3 regions of the Arthrobacter sp. Hb9-2 genome follow, and region 3 is predicted to be linked to each of the others. Evidence: riboswitches for the same ligand, from Rfam matches in the RefSeq annotation. Region 3 holds a riboswitch; each other region holds the start of a gene.
The links. Region 3 has a riboswitch for S-adenosylmethionine ahead of AC5RV1_RS07380 (bifunctional o-acetylhomoserine/o-acetylserine sulfhydrylase). Riboswitches for the same ligand answer to the same signal wherever they lie in the genome.
Positions count from the first base shown of each region.

Region 1: it holds a riboswitch for S-adenosylmethionine, as region 3 does, so the genes downstream of both, AC5RV1_RS13040 (DUF1737 domain-containing protein) here and AC5RV1_RS07380 (bifunctional o-acetylhomoserine/o-acetylserine sulfhydrylase) in region 3, are expected to answer to the same signal.
Region 2: it holds a riboswitch for S-adenosylmethionine, as region 3 does, so the genes downstream of both, AC5RV1_RS08190 (cobalamin-independent methionine synthase II family protein) here and AC5RV1_RS07380 (bifunctional o-acetylhomoserine/o-acetylserine sulfhydrylase) in region 3, are expected to answer to the same signal.

Region 1 covers NZ_JBNHGJ010000021.1:58,022-63,042, reverse strand. The annotation lists gene opgC (OpgC domain-containing protein) at 1-2,051, opposite strand, end outside; SAM riboswitch class IV at 2,382-2,496, shown strand; gene AC5RV1_RS13040 (DUF1737 domain-containing protein) at 2,510-2,788, shown strand; gene AC5RV1_RS13035 (rhodanese-like domain-containing protein) at 2,785-3,195, shown strand; gene AC5RV1_RS13030 (O-succinylhomoserine sulfhydrylase) at 3,196-4,404, shown strand; gene AC5RV1_RS13025 (DUF1905 domain-containing protein) at 4,463-4,765, opposite strand; partial or broken gene AC5RV1_RS13020 (HNH endonuclease signature motif containing protein) at 4,968-5,021, shown strand, end outside.
Region 2 covers NZ_JBNHGJ010000010.1:82,015-87,035, reverse strand. The annotation lists gene AC5RV1_RS08200 (adenylosuccinate synthase) at 1-720, opposite strand, end outside; gene AC5RV1_RS08195 (M14 family zinc carboxypeptidase) at 982-2,043, opposite strand; SAM riboswitch class I at 2,263-2,369, shown strand; gene AC5RV1_RS08190 (cobalamin-independent methionine synthase II family protein) at 2,381-3,586, shown strand; gene AC5RV1_RS08185 (uracil-DNA glycosylase family protein) at 3,797-4,429, shown strand; gene AC5RV1_RS08180 (DUF3151 domain-containing protein) at 4,582-5,004, opposite strand; gene fbaA (class II fructose-bisphosphate aldolase) at 5,005-5,021, opposite strand, start outside.
Region 3 covers NZ_JBNHGJ010000009.1:45,774-50,794, forward strand. The annotation lists gene AC5RV1_RS07375 (S8 family serine peptidase) at 1-1,173, opposite strand, end outside; SAM riboswitch class IV at 1,424-1,539, shown strand; gene AC5RV1_RS07380 (bifunctional o-acetylhomoserine/o-acetylserine sulfhydrylase) at 1,583-2,908, shown strand; SAM riboswitch class IV at 3,004-3,119, shown strand; gene metX (homoserine O-acetyltransferase MetX) at 3,132-4,247, shown strand; gene AC5RV1_RS07390 (MFS transporter) at 4,428-5,021, shown strand, end outside.

The DNA.
Region 1 (5,021 bases), on a different contig from region 3:
TACACGGCGTCCGGGATGATGGCGAGGCGGACATCGAAGCCGTTCGCCAGGTAGGGGTTGCCCCACGAGAGAAACGCGAACAGGAGTGCGACGGCGGTGCACGCGGCCACCAGCCAGGTCTGTCCCGCCAACCAGGCGACGATGCTGCGCCGATGGTAGCCGGCGACGAGTCCGATCACGAACAGCACCTGCCACACGAGCAGCGGGAACGAGTCCTCGAACTGGGAGGGCAGGAGCCGGATCCTCGTGGCAGCTCCCACGGCGTAGACCGCAAGGGTTCCGGCCAGCACCCAGATTGCCTTGCCGCGGTTGAGCGCAGCCAGGATCAGCGGGCTGGCAAGGAGCAGCACCACGTAAAGGCCCATCACGTTGAACTGCCAGGGTCCGAACTGCAGCAGCAGGATGGCAGGGAGCACCTGCGGCGGCACCGGGAACTGGAACAGGGATTCCATGCCGGCATAAAGGTCATAGGTACGGCCGGCGCCGTCGTGCCCTGCCCCGCCCGTTCCCTGGTCCACAAAGGTGGTGAGGGGGTCAGTCCGGAAGATCGGCAGCAATGAGACCAGGAAGACGCCAATGAGGACTATCAGTGCCGTCAGGTAAAGCTTGCCGGCCCGCCGGGAGGTTAGTTCAACCACCGTTCCGAAGTCATCCTTGGCCCTGGGCCCGTACACCATGCCGACCACCAGTCCGGAGAAGAGGACGAACAGCTCGGCACCCGAAACAAAGCCCACCGCCTCCTGGGTGAGCAGCTGGAACAGCGAGGTCAGGCCCAAGTGGTTGACCACAACAAAGACAATGGCCAGGCCGCGCAGCATATCCACGCGCGCATCCCTGCTGGACGGGTCTGAATATCCCCACGCCGTAGCGGCATTGACCCGGCGGGGAATCTGCCACAGGGCAACCAGGAGGATGAGGAGCGCCGCGCCCACGGTCCAGGCAGCGGCCCCCGTAAGGGTGTTTGCCCGGACGTACGTGCTGCCGGAGCTGACCTCGGTGACCGGGCCTGCGACGATGGGGGACGCTTCCAATGTGCCCAGGGCGGCGTTGGCGATGCCCGGGTTTCCGGTGAGCCGCCAGTCGATGCTTGCCACTCCGGTGTCCCGCGTACTGGTCCGCTCGTCCCACACCACCGCGCCTGTCATGCGGAACCCGGCAGCGGTGGCCGTCCCCACCACCTGGTCCCACCAAGCGGCCTTGATGGCCGCTTCGGATGCGCCGCCGGAGGCCGGGCTGTAGAACGCGGAGGTGTGCAGGAGGAACGGCTTGTCCCTTCCCTCTGCATAGCTGGCGTAGAAGTTTTCACCGCCGGAGGCCGTGAGCATTTCCCGCAGTTGGCCGGCGCGGGGAACTGTGTTGACGGCAGCACCACCGGCGGTGTCGTCGTGGAAGGCGGTCAGGCCAACCCAATCCACCGCATCGTCCCCGGGATAGTAGGGTTCGTAAGCTGCGTCCGAGCCGTTCCAGGCGCCGTCGCCGTTGGTATCAAGCAGCGCGAACCCATCACTTCCCTGTGCGGGCGCGTTCCGGTTCCGGTCGAACGGATAATCCGTGCCCAGGTACGGTTCCCAGACCATCACAACGCCCCCACCGCCGTCGACCTCCCGGAACGCCGCTGTCACAGCCTTGAATGCCCCCCGGTAGGCAGCCGGCTGCTGGCCCCACTCAACCCAGCTTGCGTTCATGTCCGGGGCGAACCGGACAAGCAGCTGTCCTTTGAAACTGGACGCAAGCTCCAGCACCCTTTCGGCGAAGGGCCTCGCAGCCGCGGCGTCGATCTGGTCCAGCGGCATCGTGGGCTTCACTGTGAGCATCGCGTGGGCACCCTGCAGGGAGGACTGTTCCAGGAATCCCTCGATGTCGTTTTGCTCTGATGAGCGGTAGGGAAACGCTATGTCGTGGCCAAAAATAGCCGGCGAAGCACCCAGCCGGTCGGCGAAACCGGCGGCGGAGTCCTCACCCCATTCAAGGACGGCGCCCAGCAGCGGCTTTCCCTCTTCAGGAAAACTCCGCGCGGCCTGGGCTGACCCTGCGGGCAACACCACTGCCACGAGGGCAATCAGCAGTGTGGCAAGGAGCGCCCCAACTACGCGCAGCCGGCGTACCCGGTAAGGGCCGGCAGGGTGCTGTGGCGCGGCAGTTAGCGTGCTGATGTGGACCCCCGGTGCTGGTTCTGATGATGGGGACTGCCCCGTATGAAACTTTATCTGGCGGGGCGTCCGCAAAAGGCCGGAAAAGGGCGCCCACCTGCGGTGATGCCGCCGCCGTCGGTTCCTCCGGTGTCGCGGAAATCGCCGCCTGCTGCACCGCGCCCCGTTCAGTTACGGAACATGACGACGGCGGCGGTGCGCCCCTGCGCGCCAAGTGTTACGTTTCTGGGGAGTAATGAGTACCGGCGCCAAGCCCTGACTGGCCGGTCGGCAACCCTCCTTTCGCGGCGGGGTGCCTCAGGTGAATACTCGGCATATCGACCGATTCGAGTTGCAAGCGTGAGAGAAGGAGATCCGTCGTGTCCGACGCACCTGCCCCTGAAGAGAGACTGTCGTACCGGCTTGTCACCGGCCCGGATGACAGGTCTTTCTGTGAACGGATTTCCACCGCCTTGGCCGAGGGCTACGTGCTGCACGGCAGCCCGGCGGCAACGTTCAACGGCAGCAGCGTCATCGTTGCCCAGGCCCTGGTCCTGCCGGCGGCCATCGCTTCGGCTGATGCCGCCGTCGCCACCGCAGTGGATAACCTCGAATCCGCAGGCGAAGACCTCGAGTTCGACGGTGAGGGCCACGCATGAGCTACGCCGGAGACTTGACGCCCCAGGAGGCGTGGGAAAAGCTGGAGCAGGGAGCCATCCTGGTGGATGTCCGCACTGAGGGCGAATGGGCCCACATCGGCATCCCTGACACCAAGGCCACCGACAACGATCCGCTGTTCATCCAGTGGACGTTCCCGGGCGGCATTCCCAACCCTGATTTCATTAGCTCCCTGGCCCAGCAGGCGCCCGAGGATCCGTCTACCGAACTGGTATTCCTGTGCCGCTCCGGGCAGCGTTCCATCGCGGCCGCCATTGCCGCCACCCAGGCCGGTTTCACCTCCTACAACGTGCTGGAGGGCTTTGAAGGCGAGCCGGACCGTTACGGCGAACGCACTGTCAACGGATGGAAGAACCGGGGACTGCCCACCAACCTTGGAAAGAACTAAGTGACCTTCAACGAAGACGCTGCCGGCTGGAGCCCCGACACCCAGGCCGTGCGCGGCGGACTGGACCGCACCAACTTCCAGGAAACCAGCGAGGCTGTATTCCTGAACTCCGGGTTCGTGTACGAATCCGCCGCCGCTGCCGAGCGCGCCTTCACGGGCGAGGATGAGCGCTTTGTGTACTCCCGCTACGGCAACCCCTCGGTGGCCACGTTCCAGGAACGCCTCCGCCTCCTTGAGGGAACCGAGGCGTGCTTTGCGACGGCGTCCGGCATGTCTGCCGTGTTTACCGCCCTGGGTGCGCTGCTGGCTGCCGGCGACCGCGTTGTGGCCGCCCGCTCGCTGTTTGGCTCCTGCTTTGTGATCCTGAACGAGATCCTGCCGCGGTGGGGTGTGGAGACGGTGTTCGTGGACGGTCCTGACCTGGAACAGTGGCGCGACGCCCTGTCCCAGCCCACCACTGCCGTCTTCTTTGAGTCGCCTTCCAACCCGATGCAGGAAATCGTCGACATCGCCGCGGTCAGCGACCTCGCGCACGCGGCAGGCGCCACCGTCGTCGTCGACAATGTCTTTGCGACTCCCCTGCTGCAGCGCTGCGGGCAGCTAGGTGCCGACGTCATCGTCTACTCCGGCACGAAGCACATCGATGGCCAGGGACGAGTCCTGGGTGGCGCCGTCCTGGGCACCAAGGAATTTATCGAGGGGCCGGTCAAGCAGCTGATGCGCCACACGGGCCCGTCGTTGTCCGCCTTCAACGCCTGGGTGCTCACCAAGGGCCTTGAGACCATGGCCCTGCGCGTCAACCATTCATCCGCGTCCGCCCTGCGGCTGGCCGAGTGGCTGGAGCAGCAGCCCGCGGTGAGCTGGGTGAAGTACCCGCTCCTGAAGTCGCACCCGCAGTACGAACTGGCGGCAAAGCAGATGAGCGCCGGCGGCACGGTTCTCACCCTGGAGCTTGCGACGACGGGTGGCCGCTCGGGCAAGGAGGCCGCCTTTGCGCTGCTGGATGGTTTGCGCATCATCGACATCTCCAACAACCTCGGGGATGCAAAGTCCCTCATCACGCACCCGGCCACTACTACCCACCGTGCGATGGGTCCGGAGGGGCGGGCAGCCATTGGCTTGAGCGACGGCGTGGTGCGGCTTTCGGTGGGCCTGGAGGACGTGGACGATCTGATTGGCGACCTGGAACAGGCGCTCAAGCAGATCTAGAGGTGCCTGACGGTGGGGCGCGCTCCGGCACCCTCGCGGTTATGTGGGCGGGGCTCTATCAGACCTCTTCGAAGGAGAGCTGGACGGCCACTTCGTCTCCTTCCCTAATCCGGGCTTTGTCCCTGATGGCCTTCTTCACGGGCAAGAGGTAGGAACCGGCTTTCTGGTCCGCAAACAGCGAGGTCTGCCAGGAGTGCCCGGCAATCTCCGCGGTCACCCTGACGGATCCGAATGCCTTGCTGGAGCCGGCGCTTTGTTCGTGGATGTCATCCGCGACGTTTGTTGGGAGCGTCAAAAAATGCCAGCCCGCCTCACCGGGGTAGAGCCACAGCTCAGCTTTGAAGGAGTACAACGCCGTCACGCGCCGAGTATGGCATGCCCCCTTGCCGGGGCACCACCGTTGCTGATTTTTCCTGTCTTGTTGCCCTGCTGTTCGCACCGCTGAAGCGAGCATCAGGCGTGCCGGGGGGACGGAACTGCAGGCTGAGAAGTTTTTTAGTTTCTTTTCCAGCAGGAGGACTTTTAGGCCCTGTTTTGTCAGACCCTCGCAAGAGGATGGGGGCATGGAAACGAACGCGGCAGTGGTGCAGGCGGAGGCGGCCGTTGTGGCTGCAGTC
Region 2 (5,021 bases), on a different contig from region 3:
GGAGGAGGTGACGAACGGGTAGGTTCCGTGGTCCACGTCCAGGAAAGTCGCCTGGCCGCCTTCCATCAGGACCACCTTGCCCTCGTCCAGGGCAGAGTTGAGGACCAGGGTGCTGTCGATGACCAGCGGGCGGAGCCGGTCGGCGAAGGACAGGAAGTACTCCACGATCTCATCCACGAGCACGCCGCGGCGGTTGTAGACCTTGACCAGGAGTTCATTCTTCTGGCGCAGCGAACCTTCCACCTTCTGGCGGAGGATTGACTCGTCAAACACGTCCTGGACCCGGATGCCCAGGCGGGCCACCTTGTCCATGTAGGCGGGGCCGATGCCACGGCCCGTGGTCCCGATGGCGCGGCTGCCAAGGAAGCGCTCCGTCACTTTGTCCAGCACCTGGTGGTAGGGAGCAACAAGGTGTGCGTTCGCAGAGACGCGAAGCTTTGAAGTGTCGGCGCCGCGGGCCTGGAGGCCTTCGATCTCCTGGAACAGCGCCTCGAGGTTAACAACGCAGCCGTTGCCGATGATGGGTACCGCGTTGGGGCTGAGGATGCCTGCCGGAAGCAGCTTGAGTTCGTATTTTTCACCGCCTACGACGACGGTGTGCCCGGCGTTGTTGCCGCCGTTGGGCTTGACGACGTAGTCAACGCGGCCGCCCAGCAGGTCGGTCGCCTTGCCTTTTCCTTCGTCGCCCCACTGGGCTCCTACGATCACAATTGCTGGCATGGGATCCTCCCCCATTCGTTCGGGCTGCCCGTGCCATGCCACAACGTGGCGGCCTGGTGCAGCGCCGTTCATGAGAATGCCCCGAATAAACCGGCCTTCGCTGGTCCGCGGGCGGCACAGCGACGCAAGAGTTCCGGGGCTCTTACCACCCAAGTTTAGCCGATGAGGGACTTTGTCCACTCGTTGGGCCGCCGCGGTCCTTCTTGCAGGGTAAAGGACTCCTGCGCGGCAAAGGACCGCGGCGGGCTGTCAGCGGTGACGCTACTCGTCGTCAGCTTCCTCGCCGGGGCGGGAGGTCTGGGTGGCGAGGCTGTCCCAGAAGGAGGTGTCGGCGTCGGCAATTGATCCATCAGCGATTGCTGCGGCGGTTGCGGTGAGGGTGGTGACCGTTTGCTTGATCAGGTATCCGTTGCTTCGGAGCCCCAGGGCGTAGCCGTCCAGATAGTGGTCGGACATGCCACGCATCTCAAACAGCAGCGTAGCGATCCCGTATTCCACGGCAATGCCGTTGCGGCTGATCGTTTCGGCGCTGCCGCCGACGTACTTGCCGAGGTGGCCCCAACCGGTGGAGTCGACGTTATCGAAGACGACGGCGCCCAACTGCTTGGACTTTTCAACAACTGCGGGATCGGCGTTCGGCGTGGTGGGGTACAGGATGGACCCGGAAACCAGCTTGCCGTCGCGTTCGCTGCGGGTGCCTTGGTGGTGCAGATCGATCATGTAATCGATCCGGTACTTGCGCATCACGTTATTGTGCAGCGCCTGCGTTTCCGGCTGGACCTTGGCTACGTGGTCGCGGTTGAGGTCCACTTCTTCGGCGTTGTACCGCGTCATGTTGCGGTCACCCTTGGCCAGGTAGTCGTCCAGCGGGAAGTTCACGTCCCCCATGGCGCCGTCCGCATTAAGCATGGGAACGATCAGGATGTTCGCGCCGCCGAGAATGTCTGCGGACTTGCCGGTGCCCAGGTGCTTGACGAATTCCAGCGCGCCCTCGGTGGTGAGCTGCTCGTTGCCGTGCTGCTGCGTCAGGTAAAGGATGGTGGGCTTGGCCGGGTCCGACATGTACTTGACCAGGTGTATGTCCCGGCCCTTCACGGTCTGGCCGATGACCTCCAGCTCCATGGCGCCCTGGCGGGCGTCCTGGTCCTTGAGGAAGGAGACCATCTGCTCGTAGGTGGCAAGCTTCGATGTGGTGATTTGGCCGTTGCCGTCATAGTTGGGGCCTTCGCCCACGGCCATCGCCGGTGCCGGCGCGGCTACTGCTGCCAGTGCCAGGGCTCCGGAAACTGCCAGGGTCCTGAAGGTTGCCAGGGTTTTTCTCACGGTGCGGTACCTCTTTCGAGTGCATTAGGTGCGTCCAGCCCGCCATGTCCCCCATCGCGAGCTGTGACAAAAGACAACCAACCTCGACAAAGGCTGTCAATGAGGTGACACCAATCTGCAGCCAGTTATTACGTTCTGAAAGCTCCGGCTCTCGTGTCCCCGCCGACACAATCCGAAAGCGGATTTGCTCCCGGGCGTACCGGTGCATTTAAGTGAGAGTGCCCATCCGGAGCGGCCGAGAGACCTGGATCGATGACGCCGCAGCAACCCCACAGAGTGCAGGTACGTCCTGCCTGCGAAGGTGCTACTGCCAGGACCGATGGAAAGGAAATCCAGCATGTCCCTGAACACAGACCACATCCGCGTCACCCACGCCGGATCGTTGCCGCGTACCCCTGAGCTGATCGCCGCCAACGCCGCCCGCGAAGAGAACCCTTCCGATGTCGGGGGCTTCAACGAACTCCTTACCGCTTCCGTGGTGGACCTGGTCCAGCGCCAGCAGGGCCTCGGCATCGACATCCCCAACGACGGCGAATACGGGCACGCGATGTCCGCCGCTGTGGACTATGGCGCATGGTGGTCCTATTCCTTCGCACGCATGGGCGGGCTGGAACTGGACAACGACGCCAAGTGGGCGGTTGAACCGAAGGAATCCACCCCGGGCAACGTACAGCTCACCGGCTTCATCCATCGCCGCGACCGCACCCACTTTGCAGAGGCCTACAACGATCCCACCAGCGGCATCTTCACCGGTGGCCCCAAGCCCTTCCCCAAGGTCACTGGACCGCTCGTCTACACGGGCCAGGACGCCGTCGCCTCCGACATTGCAAACCTGAAAGCAGGCCTGGCCGCCGCCGGTCTGAAGGAAGGGTTTGTTGCCGCACTCTCCCCCGGGAGCGCCTCACGCATCACCAACGAGTACTACGCCACGGAGGAGGAATACATCTACGCCTGCGCCGACGCGCTCCGTGAAGAGTACAAGGCCATCATCGACGCCGGCCTGATCCTCCAGATCGACGATCCCTCCATCGCCGAGAACTGGGACCAGATCAGCCCCGAGCCGAGTGTGGCCGACTACCTGAAGTTCACCCAAATCCGCGTGGAAGCCCTGAACTACGCCCTCCGCGGCCTTCCCGAGGAGCAGGTCCGGTTCCACCTCTGCTGGGGCTCCTGGCACGGCCCGCACACCACCGACCTTCCCCTTGCGGACCTGGTGGACACGATGCTGCAGATCAACGCCGGGGGCTACTCCTTCGAGGCTGCCAACGTCCGCCACGAGCACGAGTGGCGGGTTTGGGAGGAGACCAAGCTCCCCGAGGGCAAGGTCATCATCCCGGGTATCGTCTCGCACGCCACCAATGTGGTGGAGCACCCGGACCTGGTGGCAGACAGGATCGTACGGTTCGCAGACGTTGTGGGCCGGGAGAACGTCATCGCCTCCACCGACTGCGGCCTGGGCGGCAGGGTCCACCCGCAGATCGCCTTCACGAAGCTGGAAGCCTTGGGCGAGGGTGCGAGCCGGGCCACCAAGCGGCTCTGGTAGCCCGGAACAGAAAACGCAAACCGCCGGTTCCGTGCCCCGCTTGGATTGGGTGCGCGGGACCGGCGTTTCGTTTCGCAGGGCTTGCTAAACTGGTAAAGGCCGACCAGGAATCGGTCCGCCCCATTTCAACCACTTCGGATCTGCTGCGCCATTGTGCGCCCATTTTCGCGGTGGCAGCAACACCAATCCCCGCAGGAGACCCAGCACTACATGACAGCCCTGGCACCCGAATCTTTCCATGATCAGCTTCTGAACCGCCGCTACGAACCGAATGTTGCAGCCGTCAACGAACTGTGCGATTCCCTGCAGGGGACCAAGCCGGGCACCATCGTGCCCTACGTGGACCCCATGCACGACGTCGACGAGTGCCGCATCATCAGCCTGTACTCGAACATCGGCGAGGCCGACCCGTCCGGATTCATCACCGCCGGCGACCACGACGCCGCCACCCGGATGCTGGGGATCCAGTGGAAGCTGGGGCTGCGGCCGGAGTTCGTTATGCCGTGGAACGTCCATCCCTGGCACGTCGCCGGGGAGGCCAACGGGAAGTTCACGCCGGACCAGATTTCCGCGGGCCTCAAGCCGCTGCTGAAGTTCCTGGCATTGGTTCCGCGTGCCTCGGTGATCGTGGCCCACGGCACGGAGGCCAACCGCCTGGCGAACCTGCTGCTGAAGACGGAGGTGCCGCTGCTCTGGCGTCGCGGACTGAAGACCTACAAGGTGCGCTCCCTCAGCGGCCGCGCGTTCGCCGGCTCGCCCGCCCGCCAGGAGGAGTACCTCGAGGACATGCGCGTGGCCTACGCCGACGCGATGGCGCGGACGGGCCTGCAGAAAGCCAGCTAATCCCCTCAAACCTGTGAGTTTTGTCCAGATATGCAGGCCAAAACAGCGTTTTGAGCTGCGTATCTGGACAAAAACTCCTGCACGTACGACGACGGCCGGTCACCTTTCCAAAGAAGGTGACCGGCCGTCGTCGTTCTTTACCGCAATGCGTATTACTCGCCTTCGATGGCTGCTTTCGCCGTGGGGTCCGAGTCGTTCAGGAACTTCTCGATCCGTTCCGGCTCCTCCGCCTCGCCAATCGCCGCAGCAGCCCGCCCCAGCGAGTACAGCGCCCGCAGGAAGCCGCGGTTGGGCTCATGCTCCCACGGGATCGGGCCGACGCCGCGCCAGCCGTTGCGCCGCAGCGAGTCCAGCCCACGGTGGTAGCCCACGCGTGAGTAAGCGTAGGAATCGATGGTGCGTCCCTCGGCCCAGGCCTCTTCAGCCAGGACGGCCCACAACAACGAGGAAGTGGGGTGCTTCTCCACCAGGTCCAGGGCTTCCTGGCCGGCTTCCAGCTGCTGGTAGACCTCCGTCTCGGCAGGCAGGAGCGTGGGTTCCGGGCCCATCAGGTTCTTGCGGAACTCGTCCGACATCTAGAAGGTCTTTCCGG
Region 3 (5,021 bases):
GGTGTGCAGCAGACGGTTCGGCGTTCCACTTCCAGTTCCTGCAATGATTCCTCCGATCGCGGACGAGACGAGCCGATCGGTCACTTGCGTGGGTGTTAAAAGAGGATTGCCGGATAAGAGGAGGGCGGCAGCACCAGCCACGTGCGGAGTAGCCATGGACGTTCCACCGAGTGACGCCGTGGCCGTCGTGGAAGTGTGCCAGGCGGAGCGGATGCCTACACCCGGCGCGTAGAGGTCCACGCATTTGCCGAAATTTGAGAAGGAGGCCTGCCTGTCGAAGGAATCACTTGCCGCTACTGTGACGGCGGAGGGCGTACGGGCTGGAGAAGCCGTGCAAGCGTCAACGGCGTTGTTCCCGGCTGAAACAATGGCCGGAAGGCCGTTGGTGATGATGGCCTGGACTGCTGCATCGAGCACGCTGCTGGTGGGTCCGCCGATACTCAGGTTGACTACGGCCGGGGTGCCAGGTCGGTGCTGACCGGCAACCCAGTCGAGCCCTGCGATGATGTCCGAGTAGACGCCGGAGCCATCACATTCGAGTGCCCGCACCGGAATAAGGGTGGCGGATTTGGCCACGCCATGGACGGCGCCGCCGATGATTCCTGCCACGTGCGTGCCGTGGCCGTTGCAGTCGCTTGATCCCAGGCCGTCAGCCTTTGCTGTCCATCCAGCGCTGACCCGGCCGCCGAAATCGGTATGAGAAGCGAGGATCCCGGTGTCCACAACGTATACGTTGACACCCTGGCCGGAGGCGGCAGGTGTGTACGAGCCGGAGAGCGGCAGTGCCTGTTGATCGATCCGGTCGAGGCCCCACGGCGCGTTGCGCTGCACCTCGGATACTGTGACAGCGTGGTCCGGCTCCACCGTTGCGGCCCGGCCCGAGCGGAGCAGGGCGGCAGCCTGCCCCGGGCTGGCTTCGATAGCAGCGCCCTTCACTGCCTTGGTAAAAGTTCTGTTGACGCCAATTCCCTGGGCGCGGAGGGCCGTCACCTCCGCCGCGACGTCCTTGCCCGGAGCGAATTGGACAAGGTAGCGGCCACTTTCACCCGCAGCAGCGGAAGGAGCGGCGTGCGCTGCGGACGCCAGCCAGGGACCGGCTGCCACCGCGCCTGAGCAGAGGGCGACGGCGGAGAGCAGGACGGTGCGACGTGCCAGGCGAGAGAATTGGGGCAACTGAATGTGGTCCTTTGGTGTGGAAGAAGAAAGGCGAGGTGACGTGTTCCCGGCTCAAATCTAACGGGGGATTGGCGGCAAACGGTCAACCTTCGCTCAATCCTGCGCATCTTCTGCGGAACCTTGGGAAATCAACATGTGGCGCCTCCTGGCTCCACCCCGTCAGGAAGTGTCGTCCAGCAACAGGGCGGGAAGTCACACCCGGTCACACTCGTGGCGGCGGGCACGTGGAGTTCCTAGACTGGGCCCAGGTTATGAGCGCCAGCGCCAAGCCCCGGCTCGCTGGCCGGCAACCCTCCATCCGCGGTGGGGTGCCCCGGGTGAGGACCTGGCTGTCCGGCAATGGCCGGATGGCAAGCGCGGCCCGCGGTGCTTCGAGCATGCCGGGCCCATGTCAAAGGAGCCTTAAATGTCCAACGGATGGTCTTTCGAAACCCGCCAGATCCACGCAGGACAAGAGCCGGACGCTGCCACGGGTGCCCGTGCCCTCCCCATTTACCAAACCACGTCCTTTGTTTTCCCCAGCGCTGAAAGCGCCGCGAACCGTTTCGCGCTTGCCGAGCTGGCGCCCATCTATACCAGGATCGGCAATCCCACGCAGGAAGCCGTGGAACAGCGGATCGCCAGCCTTGAAGGCGGCCTGGGAGCCCTGCTGCTCAGTTCCGGCCAGGCCGCTGAAACTTTTGCGGTGCTGAATATTGCCGAGTCGGGGGACCACATCGTGGCCAGTCCGAGCCTTTACGGCGGCACCTACAACCTCTTCGCCCACACCCTTAAGAAGTTTGGCATCTCCGTCACGTTTGTGGCGGACCCGGACAACCTGGACCAGTGGCGCGCTGCAGTGCAGCCCAACACCAAGCTGTTCTTCGGCGAGGTTGTCTCCAATCCGCGGCAGGACGTCCTGGACATCGAGGGGGTGTCCCAGGTTGCGCACGAGGCCGGAGTGCCCCTGATTGTGGACAACACCCTGTCCACCCCATACCTGATCCGCCCGCTGGAATGGGGTGCGGACGTTGTGGTGCACTCAGCCACCAAATACCTGGGTGGCCATGGTTCCGCCATCGCCGGCGTCATCGTGGACTCCGGAAAATTCGACTTCGGCAAGGACCCTGCGAAATTCCCCGGCTTCAACACCCCGGACCCCACCTACAACGGGTTGGTGTATGCCCGCGACCTCGGCGCCGACGGTGCCCTGGGTGCCAACCTGTCCTACATTTTGAAAGCCCGGGTGCAGCTGCTGCGCGACCTTGGCTCGGCAGTGTCGCCCTTCAACGCCTTCCTGATCGCCCAGGGACTGGAGACGCTGAGCCTGAGGGTGGAACGTCACGTCGCCAATGCCTTGGACGTTGCCCAATGGCTGGAATCGCGTGACGACGTCGAATCCGTCGCCTACGCCGGGCTGCCGTCCAGCCCCTGGTACGAGCGCGGACGCAAGTACGGACCCAAGGGTACCGGCGCGATCGTGTCGTTCAACCTCGCTGGCGGCGCGGAGGCGGGCAAGCGCTTTGTGGACGCCTTGGAGCTGCACTCCCATGTGGCAAACATCGGTGACGTCCGTTCCCTGGTGATCCATCCGGCGTCGACCACCCACAGCCAGCTCTCGCCGGAGCAGCAGGTGGTTGCCGGCGTGAATCCCGGCCTGGTGCGGCTGTCAGTGGGGATCGAGCACATCGATGACATCCTGGCGGACCTCCAGGCTGGCTTCCGGGCGGCCAAGGAGGCCACTGGCGCCTAGCCGTACCCAGGGCACCAGCGCGGCGGCGGGCCGGGGAAGTCACAACCAGTCACACTCTTGGCGGCAGGCAGGGCCTGTTTCGTACACTCGAACCAGGTCATGAGTGCCAGTGACAGCCCCGGCTTGCTGGCCGGCAACCCTCCTTCCGCGGTGGGGTGCCCCGGGTGAAGACCTGGCCTGCCGGTCATTCGACGGCGGGCAAGCGCGTAGAAGAGGTCTTGCCATGACGGTTACCGTCACCCGTACCACCGTCCCCGAACACGGGATTGTCCGCTATGCCTCCATCGGGGGACTGAAGCTGGAAGCCGGCGGATACCTGCCGGACGTCACCCTGGCCTACGAAACCTGGGGCACACTCAATGAGGACGGCAGCAACGCCGTCCTCATTGAACACGCTCTGACCGGCAGCACCCACGTAACCCGCGGCGACACAGAAGAACCCGGCTGGTGGGAACAACTCGCCGGGCCGGGCGCGCCGGTGGACACCAACCGTTTTTTCGTGGTGTCCATCAACATAGTGGGCGGCTGCTATGGGTCCACGGGGCCGTCGTCGCTTGCTCCGGACGGAACGCCCTGGGGCTCGCGTTTTCCGCTGGTGACCCTGCGGGACAGCACTGTGGCGGAGGCCCGGCTGGCCGACCAGTTGGGGATCGAGAGCTGGTTTGCCGTGCTGGGCGGCTCAATGGGCGGGGCGCGGGCGCTGGAATGGGCTGTCACGTATCCGGAGCGGGTGCGGCGCTGTGCTGTGATTGCCGTGGGCGCCGCGAGTACCGCCGAGCAGATCGCCTTTGCCCAGGCGCAGACCCTCGCCATCCGGCAGGACGCCAACTTCAACGGCGGTGACTACTACAACGGACCCGCTCCCGAGGAAGGCCTGGCCCTGGCCCGGCGCATCGCCCACATCACCTACCGCTCCCCGGTGGAGCTGGACGGACGGTTCGGACGCGCGCCGCAGGCGCCCGAATCGCCGCTTCAGGGCGAGCAGCTGGCAGCCCGCGGGCGCTACCAGGTGGAGAGCTACCTGGATCATCAGGGCACCAAACTGGTCCAGCGCTTCGACGCCAACAGCTACATCGCGATCACAGAGGCGCTGATGAGCCACGACATCTGCCGGGGACGGGGGTCGCTCGCCCAGACCCTGTCCAGTGTCAGTGCGCGCTTTTTTGTCGCCGCCGTGGACTCGGACCGGCTCTACTTTCCGTCCCAGTCACGGGAGCTGGCGCGGGCGCTTCCCGGAAAGGTGGACGTCCACCTCATCGAGGCGCCTATCGGGCACGACGGGTTCCTCACCGAGATCGGCCAGCTGGGATCGCAGCTCCGGCAACACCTTTCGGCATAACGCCACAACCAAAAGCCAGAATATGTGCATAAATGCAGATGGGCTCTGCATGATTCGCCGTTGAGCTGGGCGTGGAGGCAGACCATACTCAATGGGACCCGGCGGTTCGTGGCCAAAATCACGTGTATCCGCCACAGCCTGTCCCAGTGGTGTCGAAGACGACGCCGAAGGAGTTCATAAATGAGTACGGAAAGCTCCGCCGCACGGCGGCCAGAGGAAACCGACGTTAAGGCCTCAGGCCTGAAGAAAGTCGTTACGGCCTCCATGGCCGGCACCGTTGTTGAGTGGTACGAGTTTTTCCTCTATGCCTCCGCCGCCACCCTGGTGTTCGGCAAAATGTTCTTCCCCAATTCAGGGACCGAACTGGACGGCATCATCGCCGCCTTCGTCACCTACGCCGTAGGCTTCGTGGCCCGCCCCATCGGCGGCATCGTCTTTGGCCACTTCGGCGACAAGTTCGGCCGCAAGCAGTTGCTGCAGCTGAGCATCATCCTGGTGGGCGTAGCCACCTTCCTGATGGGCTGCCTGCCTACCTTCGCCCAGATCGGCTACTGGGCTCCGGCCCTCCTGGTGTTCCTGCGCTTCGTGCAGGGCTTCGCCGTCGGCGGTGAATGGGGCGGCGCCGTGCTGCTGGTTGCCGAGCACAGCCCCAACAAGTCCCGCGGGTTCTGGTCCAGCTGGCCACAGTCGGCGGTACCGATGGGCAACCTCCTGGCCACCGGCGTGTTGTTCACCCTTTCGGCCACGCTCTCCCAGGAAGCATTCCTCGGCTGG